3 regions of the Marinomonas sp. PE14-40 genome follow, and region 3 is predicted to be linked to each of the others. Evidence: predicted binding sites of a transcription regulator. Region 3 holds the regulator's gene; each other region holds the start of a gene.
The links. The regulator FliA, encoded in region 3, starts transcription of late flagellar genes. The targets are predictions, from matches to a motif close to CTAAAGTTNNNNNNNNNNCNGCCGATA.
Positions count from the first base shown of each region.

Region 1 (3,261 bases), 230 kb from region 3:
TCAAGCAAGCAACCAAATAATTAAATAACACTAATGGTTGTTGAGTGAAAATCTTGTTTTAGGAGAGAAAACAATGGCACTTTATGTAAATACTAATACAACGTCATTATACGCTCAGCGTCAATTAGGTAATTCTGGTGACGTGTTAGATAAATCTTTCGAGCGTTTGGCTTCTGGTCAACGAATCAACAGCGCAGCAGATGATGCCGCGGGTCTTCAAATCTCGAACCGTTTAACATCTCAGACAAATGGTCTAAACCAGGCGATGCGAAATGCAAACGATGGTATTTCCTTGGCGCAAACTGCTGAAGGTGCGATGGACGAAACAACTAACATGTTGCAACGTATGCGTACCTTGGCAATTCAGTCTGCCAACGGTTCCAACACTGATGATGATCGTTTGGCTATTCAGCAAGAGATTGCTCAGCTAGCGACAGAGATTGACCGTGTTGCTGATACGACAACCTTCGGTGGACAAAACTTGCTTGATGGTAGCTATGCTTCTGGTAGTTTCCAAGTCGGTGCTGACGCAAGCCAAACAATTAGCTTCTCACTTGCAAGTGGAGGTACTAACAACAGTGTTGATATTTCTGCTGCGGGTGGTTTTAACGTACAGGGCTTATCGACTGCTGCAGGTACAACCATTATTTCATCTCTAACAGCTTCTGTATCTTCTGTTGCCAACGCACAAAGTATGATCGAAATGTTAGGTAGTATGATTGCCGCGGTTGATACTAAGCGTGCTGAGTTGGGTGCGGTGCAAAACCGGTTCTCTTCTACCATTAGTAACTTGGGTAACATTAAAGAGAATGTTGAAGGTGCGCGTTCCCGAATTCGTGATGCTGACTTCGCGGAAGAAACTGCGACTATGACAAGTAATCAAATTCTGCAACAAGCTAGTACGACTATTTTGTCGCAAGCAAATCAAAGACCACAATCAGCGATGTCCCTTCTAGGGGGTTAATAAATCGCGGTTAGATAGTTAACCAGTTTTAAAATTTAGTTAGGCTGCTCTGCGAAGGGCTTATCAGCTGGAGGTTTATTGGTGGCGGTTGATAAGTAAGCAAAATTACTTTTAGCTTTTTGGCGAAAGTTAAAGGGATTTACTAAAGGCTTCTTTTGAAGAAGTGATTTTGGCAAGCCATTAGTATACTAATGGCATAAAAAAGCGGCTGATCAGGCCGCTCTACGAAGGACTTTCAAATGCCGGAGGCAAGAGGTTTGGCGATGGCACTTGAAAATTTCGCTTCTCTCTCCTAGAAGTGATTTCAGCCAAACATTCGAAGTGTTTGGCTTTTTTTTTGTGAGATTGGCAGTCCCACATCATATTTATAGCAATACCTATGCCAACCTTTCTAATGCATTAATAAATTGTAAAAAATCACTCAATTTGAAAAAAACGAACGAATCCTCCAGTTAAAAAATATTTTCTTTATTTTTTATAATTTAATTTTCACCTAACTTGTTGAAATGAAAGATAAATAAGGATTTTTATTGCCGCTTCCTATGCCTTTTCTTTCCGCATTGAGGAAAAATGTATCTTTTTTATCTAAAGCTTTTGTTTTTAAGGCCGAAAACAAATTTAAGAGGTTTTACGATTATTGGAATCGTGTTTGGCGACACGTATTCAATATCGAAAAAAAGCGTTTACCTGGCAGGTAAACAATTAGGCGAAACTAGGAGGCTATAATGTCTGTATATGTAAATACAAATACGACTTCTTTGTATGCTCAGCGTCAGTTATCCACTTCAGGTAATAACTTGGATACTACTTTTGAACGTTTAGCATCTGGTAAACGTATCAATAGTGCGGCAGACGATGCTGCTGGCTTGCAAATATCTAACCGTTTGACTTCTCAGACAAATGGTCTGAATCAATCCATTCGAAATGCGAACGACGGTATCTCATTGGCGCAAACTGCTGAAGGGGCGATGGACGAAACAACAAACATGTTGCAACGTATGCGTACCTTGGCAATTCAGTCTGCAAACGGTTCAAACACCGATGATGACCGACTAGCACTACAACAAGAAATCTCGGCTCTAACAACTGAGATTGACCGTGTTGCTTCTGATACTACCTTTGGTGGTCAGAACCTGCTTGATGGTTCTTATTCATCAGGTGTTTTTCAAGTTGGTGCTGATGCTCAGCAAACAATCAGCTTCTCTCTAGCTTCTGCTGGTGTAAATAACAGTGTTGATGTTTCTGGACTTGGTGGCTTTAATGTACAAGGCCTTTCATCAGCTGCGGGTACAACTGTTGTAACTTCTGCCACAGCATCGATTTCATCTGTTGCCAATGCGCAAAGTATGATTGAAATGCTAGGTAGTATGATTGCTGCCGTTGATACTAAGCGTGCGGAGCTTGGTGCGGTACAAAACCGTTTCAGTTCTACTATCAGTAACTTGGGTAACATCAAAGAGAATGTTGAAGGCGCGAAATCACGTATTGCTGATGCCGACTTCGCGAAAGAAACTGCTGAATTGACAAGTAATCAAATTTTGCAACAAGCAAGTACGACTATCCTGTCTCAAGCAAACCAAAGACCGCAAACTGCATTATCGCTTTTAGGCTAATTCAGTGCGTGATAAAAGCTGGGGCCTACCTCAGCTTTTTGGGTTTTGGAGGGTGCTATCATGGCAATAGGTTCGAGTGATTTATTAAAAAGCTCTATGGATTTAGGTGTTGGTCAACAGCTTCAACACTCTAGAACAGAGAGTTTTGCGCAAGAAAAAACGCGAGAAACGAAAACTGTAACATCTCTTCGTGACAGTCAAAATGTTCAAGCTGATGCTAGATACATGCAAAGGGACGTAAACGAAAAAAAGGAAAAAGTAGACTTTCAACAGCTAATGGACTCAACTAAGAGTATGGCGCAGTTAAACATTAAGCTTTCTTTTGATGTTTCAAGTGCAAACAAAGATAATGTTGTTAAGGTACTTGATCAAGAGACGGGTGAAATTGTCAGGCAAATACCAACAGAAGAGTTTGTTGAAATGTCTGAACGTATTCAAGCGTTATTAAGAGAATTAGGTGATATTAAAGGTGCGTTAGTGAATCGAGAGGTTTAGCAACTTTGACTTAAATTTAGGGGCAGTATATGAGTGTGGGAGCCTTAGGAACAGGTTCTGGTATGGATTTGGAATCTCTTGTGAGTGGCTTAGTTAGTTCTCAAAGAGATTCTAAAATTGCGGCTTACGAGCAAAAAATATCAGATTTGTCAGTTGAACTTTCTGCTGTTGGTTCTGCGGAGTCAGTGG
Region 1 is NZ_CP130700.1:2,642,769-2,646,029, reverse strand. Features, by position in the region: gene Q0A08_RS12200 (flagellin) at 74-964, shown strand; gene Q0A08_RS12195 (flagellin) at 1,690-2,577, shown strand; gene Q0A08_RS12190 (flagellar protein FlaG) at 2,638-3,072, shown strand; gene fliD (flagellar filament capping protein FliD) at 3,102-3,261, shown strand, end outside.
Region 1: a site for FliA is predicted at 1,550-1,576, ahead of Q0A08_RS12195 (flagellin). Genes of this name have one in related genera too.

Region 2 (3,261 bases), 240 kb from region 3:
ACGTATCGGCATCCGTATTAAAAACAGATGAAATAGAAATCTTAGCGTCAGATAAATTATCAGCACTTCGCTCTACTTGTATTGGCGCATTCATCGCTAAATCATCACCACTAGTTGATGCTAAAGAAATATTCGCTGCAGCCAAACTCGTAGGCGCAAATTGAAAAGTATCACCTGGCCTAAAACCAACTTTCACATCTTCTTGTAATCTCAGCTGTAAGCCCACACCAGGTATTGAAAAATAGCCATCTGACGTTTTCTCCATTTGGTCTAAATCAAAAAACTTTGCGGGCGATGTAGAAGCACCCGAAACATCATAGCTTCTCAATTCAAAAGCATTATTTGATGTCATGATGAGCTCATAGGTATCGGTTGAAAGCTCTGAGGCCTTACCTTCTTCAACTCGAACATCAACTTCATGAATTAGACTTGAGTTTTTACCACTTTGACTAACTGTAATGTCAGCAAGGTCAAAAATACGTTTACCGTAATCGCCATTGGCATCAAGACCTAAACGGTTCTGCTGATTAACACTATCGGAAATGACAATGGCCTGTTGCCCTAACTGCCTATCAAGCTCTTCTAAAAAATCAGCTCGATAATTCATTAAGCCACCAATCGAGCCACCTAAATCAGTTGTATCTATTCCTAGTTCGTAATCTTCAAAATCCAAAACCAATTCATAAGTTGTGGAGTCATACTCACTAGGGGAGAGACTAAGTTTATTGACGCTAGTTTGCAGTACTAAAGGCTGTCCACCTCCAAGCTGCAATTCCATCAAATCATTTTCATCAAAGCTAATTTTGATATCGAGATATTCACTGATTTGTCGTGCTATATCCTCTTGAGTATCCCTAAGCTCGTTTGCCTTTGAACCACCAACCGTTTCTTGAACAAGGATCTTGCCATTAAGATCAGCAATCTGATTGGCGTATTCATTGATAATATCAATATTCGAGGTTAACTGCTCATTCACTAATGAGGTTTGATCTTGAGAAAAGCTTGCAAGCTCATTGAAATGACTCACTAGGTTCTTCAAATCGGTATAGGCGATTTTTCGAGTCCCCGTATTTGTAGGGTCACTGTTCACCGATTGTAAAGAATCAAAAGTATTATTCAGGTAAGTATTTAGAGAGGTCGCCTTATCAGAAAAAATTTCATCGGCAATTGCGCCTTGCTGATAGTAGCTATCAAAATAATTGTAATTTGAGGTATCACTTCTTAATTGGGTATTAACAAACTCATCAACAACACGCTTGGTCGAACCAACTTCAACACCACCATTTTGTTGCGTCGATAAACTCGTGGTTTGTCGGTTATAACCTTCTGTATTGACGTTGGCAGTGTTTTGACCGGTTGTCACAATCTGGGCAGAGCTTGCCAACACACCAGATAAGCCAATCGAATATAGGTCGCCAGCCATTTTAATACCCCTAAGTCAGAACAATACGAAAACTAAACAGCTTTCATTTATTTAATATATCGACTTAGGATGCAAAAACTTGACCAAATTTGAGGATATGAGAAAAAAACCGCTAGAGAGACTCTAACCACTCGCTTTTAGCGATACCTTGAATTTTTTCACTGTAGTTAGGGTCGGTAGCATAACCTCCTTGCTGCAAATTTGCGGCAAAGCTTGCCACATCATCTCCGGCAGAAAGGGCACCTTTATACCTATCACTTGTGGTGAGAAAGTCAGCATAATCATCAAAGCTATGAGCGAATGATTGATAAGCCCTAAAAGGAGCGACCTGTTTTTTTGCAACGCCATCTTCATACTCTAAGGTTGTCACCACAGCTCTTTCACCTTGCCACCTCGCATCAGCTTTAATACCAAAAAGGTTATAGCTGGCGCCACCGTCTTGCTTAGCAATGGGGTATTTCCCCCAGCCTGTTTCCAATGCTGCTTGCGCTAAAATAGCCTTTGGATTCACTCCTAACTTTTCAGCCGCAGCTTGTGCATGTGGCCAAAGCGTTTTTATAAATTCTTGAGGAGACTTAAAAGTAACCTGTTCAGCCGTTTGGCTTGCTTGGCCTACTTGATTGCTATTTAAATCCAGTTGTAAGGTTTTAACAATTTTGGCGAGATCGATATCTTCATCGCTAGCGGCAGCTTGCGCTTGTGAAATAAGATCTTGAGAAGCATTTTTAGCAAGTACTTGAATACGAGCTAGATCTTGGGTTGCCACTTGATTTAGGAAAGCGGTTTCAGAACCAGGCCTAGCACCGGTTGCAGCCCCTTGCCCTTGAAACTGTCGAATAAGGGCATCCGCAATCCCCATTCCACCAGCTTTAGACATGGACTGAGCCATTTGAGAATCTAGCATTTCTTGATATTGCTTTGATTCATTACTAGAGAATAAATCAGAACCAATGGTTTCATTCGCTTGACGCATATTCTTGAGCATCATATTAATAAAGATAGACTCAAACTCTTGCGCAACTTTCTTTAATGCCGCTTCTGGATCTTGTTTCGCACTCGTTTTTAACTTTGCCAAGGCAGTAAAATCGGCATAAAACTCATTCGAATTAACTTTATTCATATCAAGATCCAAGCAAACAGCATAATTATGACCCTATCATAAATAAATTTTCACTCTTAGATAACCACCAAATCAGCATTAATTGCACCAGCTTGCTTTAGGCCCTCGAGAATTGCCATCACATCACCGGGAGCTGCACCTACCTGATTAACAGCACGAACAATATCGTTCAACGAGGCGCCAGGGCCAAATAAAAACATATGTCCGCTACCTTCATTTACAGCAATCTCTTCTCTAGGGGCATAAATCGTTTCACCTCCAGTAAGAGGTTCTCCTTGAACGGGTTGAGCCGCTTGCGCCTTAATTGTCACGGTGAGGCTACCATGAGTAACTGCAGCCGGAGAAACTTTAACATGCTGACCAATAATAATGGTGCCGGTGCGGGAGTTAATCACTATCTTAGCCCGCTCCTCACCAAGCTCTACTTCTAGATTTTCCAATATGGATAAAAAGGTTACTCTTTGGCTAGGATCTCTTGGAGCTGATACTCTGATTGACGTAGCATCTAAAGTCTTAGCGACGCCAGGCCCAAGTAAAGCATTAATGCTGTCAGACACTTGTTTTGCAGTCGTGAAGTCAGGACGATTCAAATTAAACGTCAGAGTATCTCCACGATTAAAGCTATTAGGTACCGTTCTCTCGACACTGGCACCATTAGGAATACGACCAACGGTTGGAATATTTAAAGAGGTTCTGGAACCGTCATTACCTTGACTAC
Region 2 is NZ_CP130700.1:2,649,792-2,653,052, forward strand. Features, by position in the region: gene flgK (flagellar hook-associated protein FlgK) at 1-1,423, opposite strand, end outside; gene flgJ (flagellar assembly peptidoglycan hydrolase FlgJ) at 1,536-2,543, opposite strand; gene Q0A08_RS12225 (flagellar basal body P-ring protein FlgI) at 2,600-3,261, opposite strand, start outside.
Region 2: a site for FliA is predicted at 1,481-1,507, ahead of flgK (flagellar hook-associated protein FlgK). Genes of this name have one in related genera too.

Region 3 (3,261 bases):
GCACTTTCATCTGCTGTTTGCAGAAATACATCAATTCTTTTGTAGAGTTCACGAAATTCAGCGGGGGTTAAATCTCGCTGTATAAGGCGACCCCAATCTTTTCTTAGGTCTCTTGCTTGATTTTGTAGTTGGCTAGCAACTGGAACGCTACTATCGACCATATCCATAGTAGTGTTTGCAGCGCTGTTGGTCATATCAATGACATAGTTTAAGCGATCAGTTGCATCAGTAATTTTTGATGCGCCGTCGACTTGGTCAACGATTTGATCAACAGAATCAACTTTGAAATCTCGGATAGCATCGTGAAGGCTGCGAGTCAGGTAGCCAACTTCGTTATAGAAGTTGTTATGTCGCGCTTCACTAAGATCTTGAATAATTTTAATCGCTCCGGCAAAGTCGCCAGTTTCAATACGATTAATTAAATCTACTGCACCATCTTTCACCTGAGTCTCAAATTCACCAAGCCGTAACTTAGAATTATCAGACATTCTCAGCCCCTATTTTCCGGCATCAATTCGTTCAAAAATCTTCTCGATTTTTTCTTTTAACGCCACTGCAGTAAATGGTTTTACAACATAACCATTAACCCCTGCTTGTGCAGCGGAAATAATTTGGTCTCGCTTAGCTTCAGCAGTAACCATCAATACAGGAATCGTTTTGAGCTTCTCATCCGCTCTAACCGAACGTAGTAACTCAATCCCAGTCATACCTGGCATATTCCAATCAGTAACCAAGAAATCTATGGTTCCTGTTTGTAATATAGGTAATGCAGTTGTCCCATCATCAGCTTCAACTGTATTGGTAAATCCCAAATCCCTTAGTAAATTTTTGATGATACGCCTCATTGTTGAGAAATCATCAACGATTAGGATCTTCATGTTTTTATCCAATGCAACCTCCACAACCCAAAGGTAGTCTATCAAAGCTCATATTTAATCTCGCCAATCACTTAATCTAGCTTTAAGACGCATAGCTGCTTGACTATGTATCTGACTCACTCGCGATTCACTCACACCTAACACAGAACCAATTTCTTTAAGGTTAAGTTCATCATTGTAATACAAAGATAGAACTAACTTTTCTCGTTCTGGTAAAGAATCTATTTCTTGCGCCAATTGTTTTTGAAAACCTAAATCTTCAACAAAAGAGTATGGCGCACTATCCTCTTCATTATCTGTCTCAATATTTAACCCTTCAGAGTCAAGCAACTCTTCGAAGCTAAATAACTGAGTAGACATACTTGATTGCAACATCTCATGATATTCATTTATACCAATATCCATTGCCTGAGATATTTCAAAATCACTAGCCTCACGACCAAGCTTAGCTTCTAATTCTTTAATCGCACTCGCTATTGCTCGTCCATTTCGACGTACCGACCTAGGAGCCCAGTCACTTTTACGAACCTCATCCATTATAGAACCACGAATACGGATTCCTGCATAAGTTTCAAAACTAGCACCTTTTGTCGATTCGAAACGTTTGAACGCTTCAATCAATCCCATCATCCCCGCTTGAATTAAATCATCCAGCTCAACACTGCTTGGTAACCTTGCAAGCAGATGATAGGCAATTTTTTTAACCAAGAAACCGTATTCATCAATAATTTGATTAACTGATGGTGCCGGTTTTTGATTATAGGCATTTAGACCTGTTCTGGACTGCATAATCAAAGATGAACGTAACCTTATATTTGTTAAACCAATACTCTTGAAATAACTGTACTATATTGTTCTATAACTTACTGGTTGAAATAACATAAAGTTACTAACTACCGTATTTCAATGAGCTGTATATGTGACTATATTGCTCTGCAGTATATACTGCTCGGCTTATTATATTATGTGCCCTTGCTGGTTGAATATCATCTGGAATGCGCTGACCGTCTGCGATGTAGACGACTGGCAACCTCTCTTCAATAACAACACTAACCGCTTCACCTAGTGAAGCAGACTCATCTAACTTACTTAACACACAACCATCTAATTGCACCTGAGCATACACATCAACAACAGTTTTTAATACTTGTCTTTGACTTGTACAGGGTAACACTAGCAGTTTCTTTAGATTTGAATGAGCTCTTTTCATCATAAGCAATTGACGCTCTAGGTTTCTATCCCTCGGATTCATACCAGCAGTATCAACCAGAACAAGTGAGAAATTAGAGTATTTATCAAGCACTTCATTCAAATCTGAATATTCATTTACAACAACAACGGGCACATTTAATATACGCCCAAATGTACGAAGCTGTTCATGCGCTGCAATTCTATAGGTATCTGTGGTGACTAAAACAACACTATCCGAACCATGTTTTAACACATGTTGCGCTGCGATCTTACCTATTGTCGTTGTTTTCCCAACGCCAGTCGGTCCCATAAACGCATAGCACCCATGCATTTCAGAACCTTGCTTTTTAACTGGAATATGCTCTGCCAAGTGAGATAGCACTCGATTCCAGTCGTCTTCTCGGCCTAATAATTCAACATCATCGAGAATACCAGAAACAATACTTGACGATAAACCAAGGGAGGTCAATCTCTCTTTTACTTTTGCTTGTGCAGGATCAAGGTCATTTTTCTTTACCTCACCAAGCTTACGCTGTTGCTCAAGCAGTTCTTTTACCTTTTGCAGCTCAGCTTCCATTTCTTTCAATTGAACGCTTTCTTCAGGCTGTTTAATAGATAAAGATTCTTCAATAATAGGATCTTCATCAACCATAGAAACATATTTATTAGCAGGCACAGAGGACATTTGCCGAGCAATATCGGCTTGATTTGACTGACTAACTTCTGGTTGCTTAGCCTGCTCAATACGCTCTTGATAGCTTTGTTGTGGTGCCGATTTAGCTGCGGCAGGCGGATGTGGCTCCGATTTAGGCTGACTAGCGTAATTAGAAGGCATGCTACCGTCATAATCTAAAGCGGCAACAATTTCGATCTCTCCATTTGCAAGACGTTGATTCGACAGAATTACGGCATCAGGGCCTACAGCGTCGCGTACTTTGCGAATCGCTTGGCGCATGTCTGCTGCTCGAAACCGCCTTATCTGCATTAAAGACCTATCCTTTAAAGTTAATTTCTCTTACAAATCCATAGCTTACCCGAAAGAATTTGATAAATATAGAAAGATATCAGGGCAAGTACAGCAATTTTACTGACCAATAACGCCAACAACCGTAATTCGCTTATGATCAGGCACCTCTTGGTAAGACAAAACAGCCATGTTTATACCACCATAACGCATGAACCTCGCCAGCAT
Region 3 is NZ_CP130700.1:2,414,113-2,417,373, forward strand. Features, by position in the region: gene Q0A08_RS11140 (protein phosphatase CheZ) at 1-488, opposite strand, end outside; gene Q0A08_RS11145 (chemotaxis response regulator CheY) at 498-878, opposite strand; gene Q0A08_RS11150 (RNA polymerase sigma factor FliA) at 933-1,667, opposite strand; gene flhF (flagellar biosynthesis protein FlhF) at 1,768-3,054, opposite strand; gene flhA (flagellar biosynthesis protein FlhA) at 3,154-3,261, opposite strand, start outside.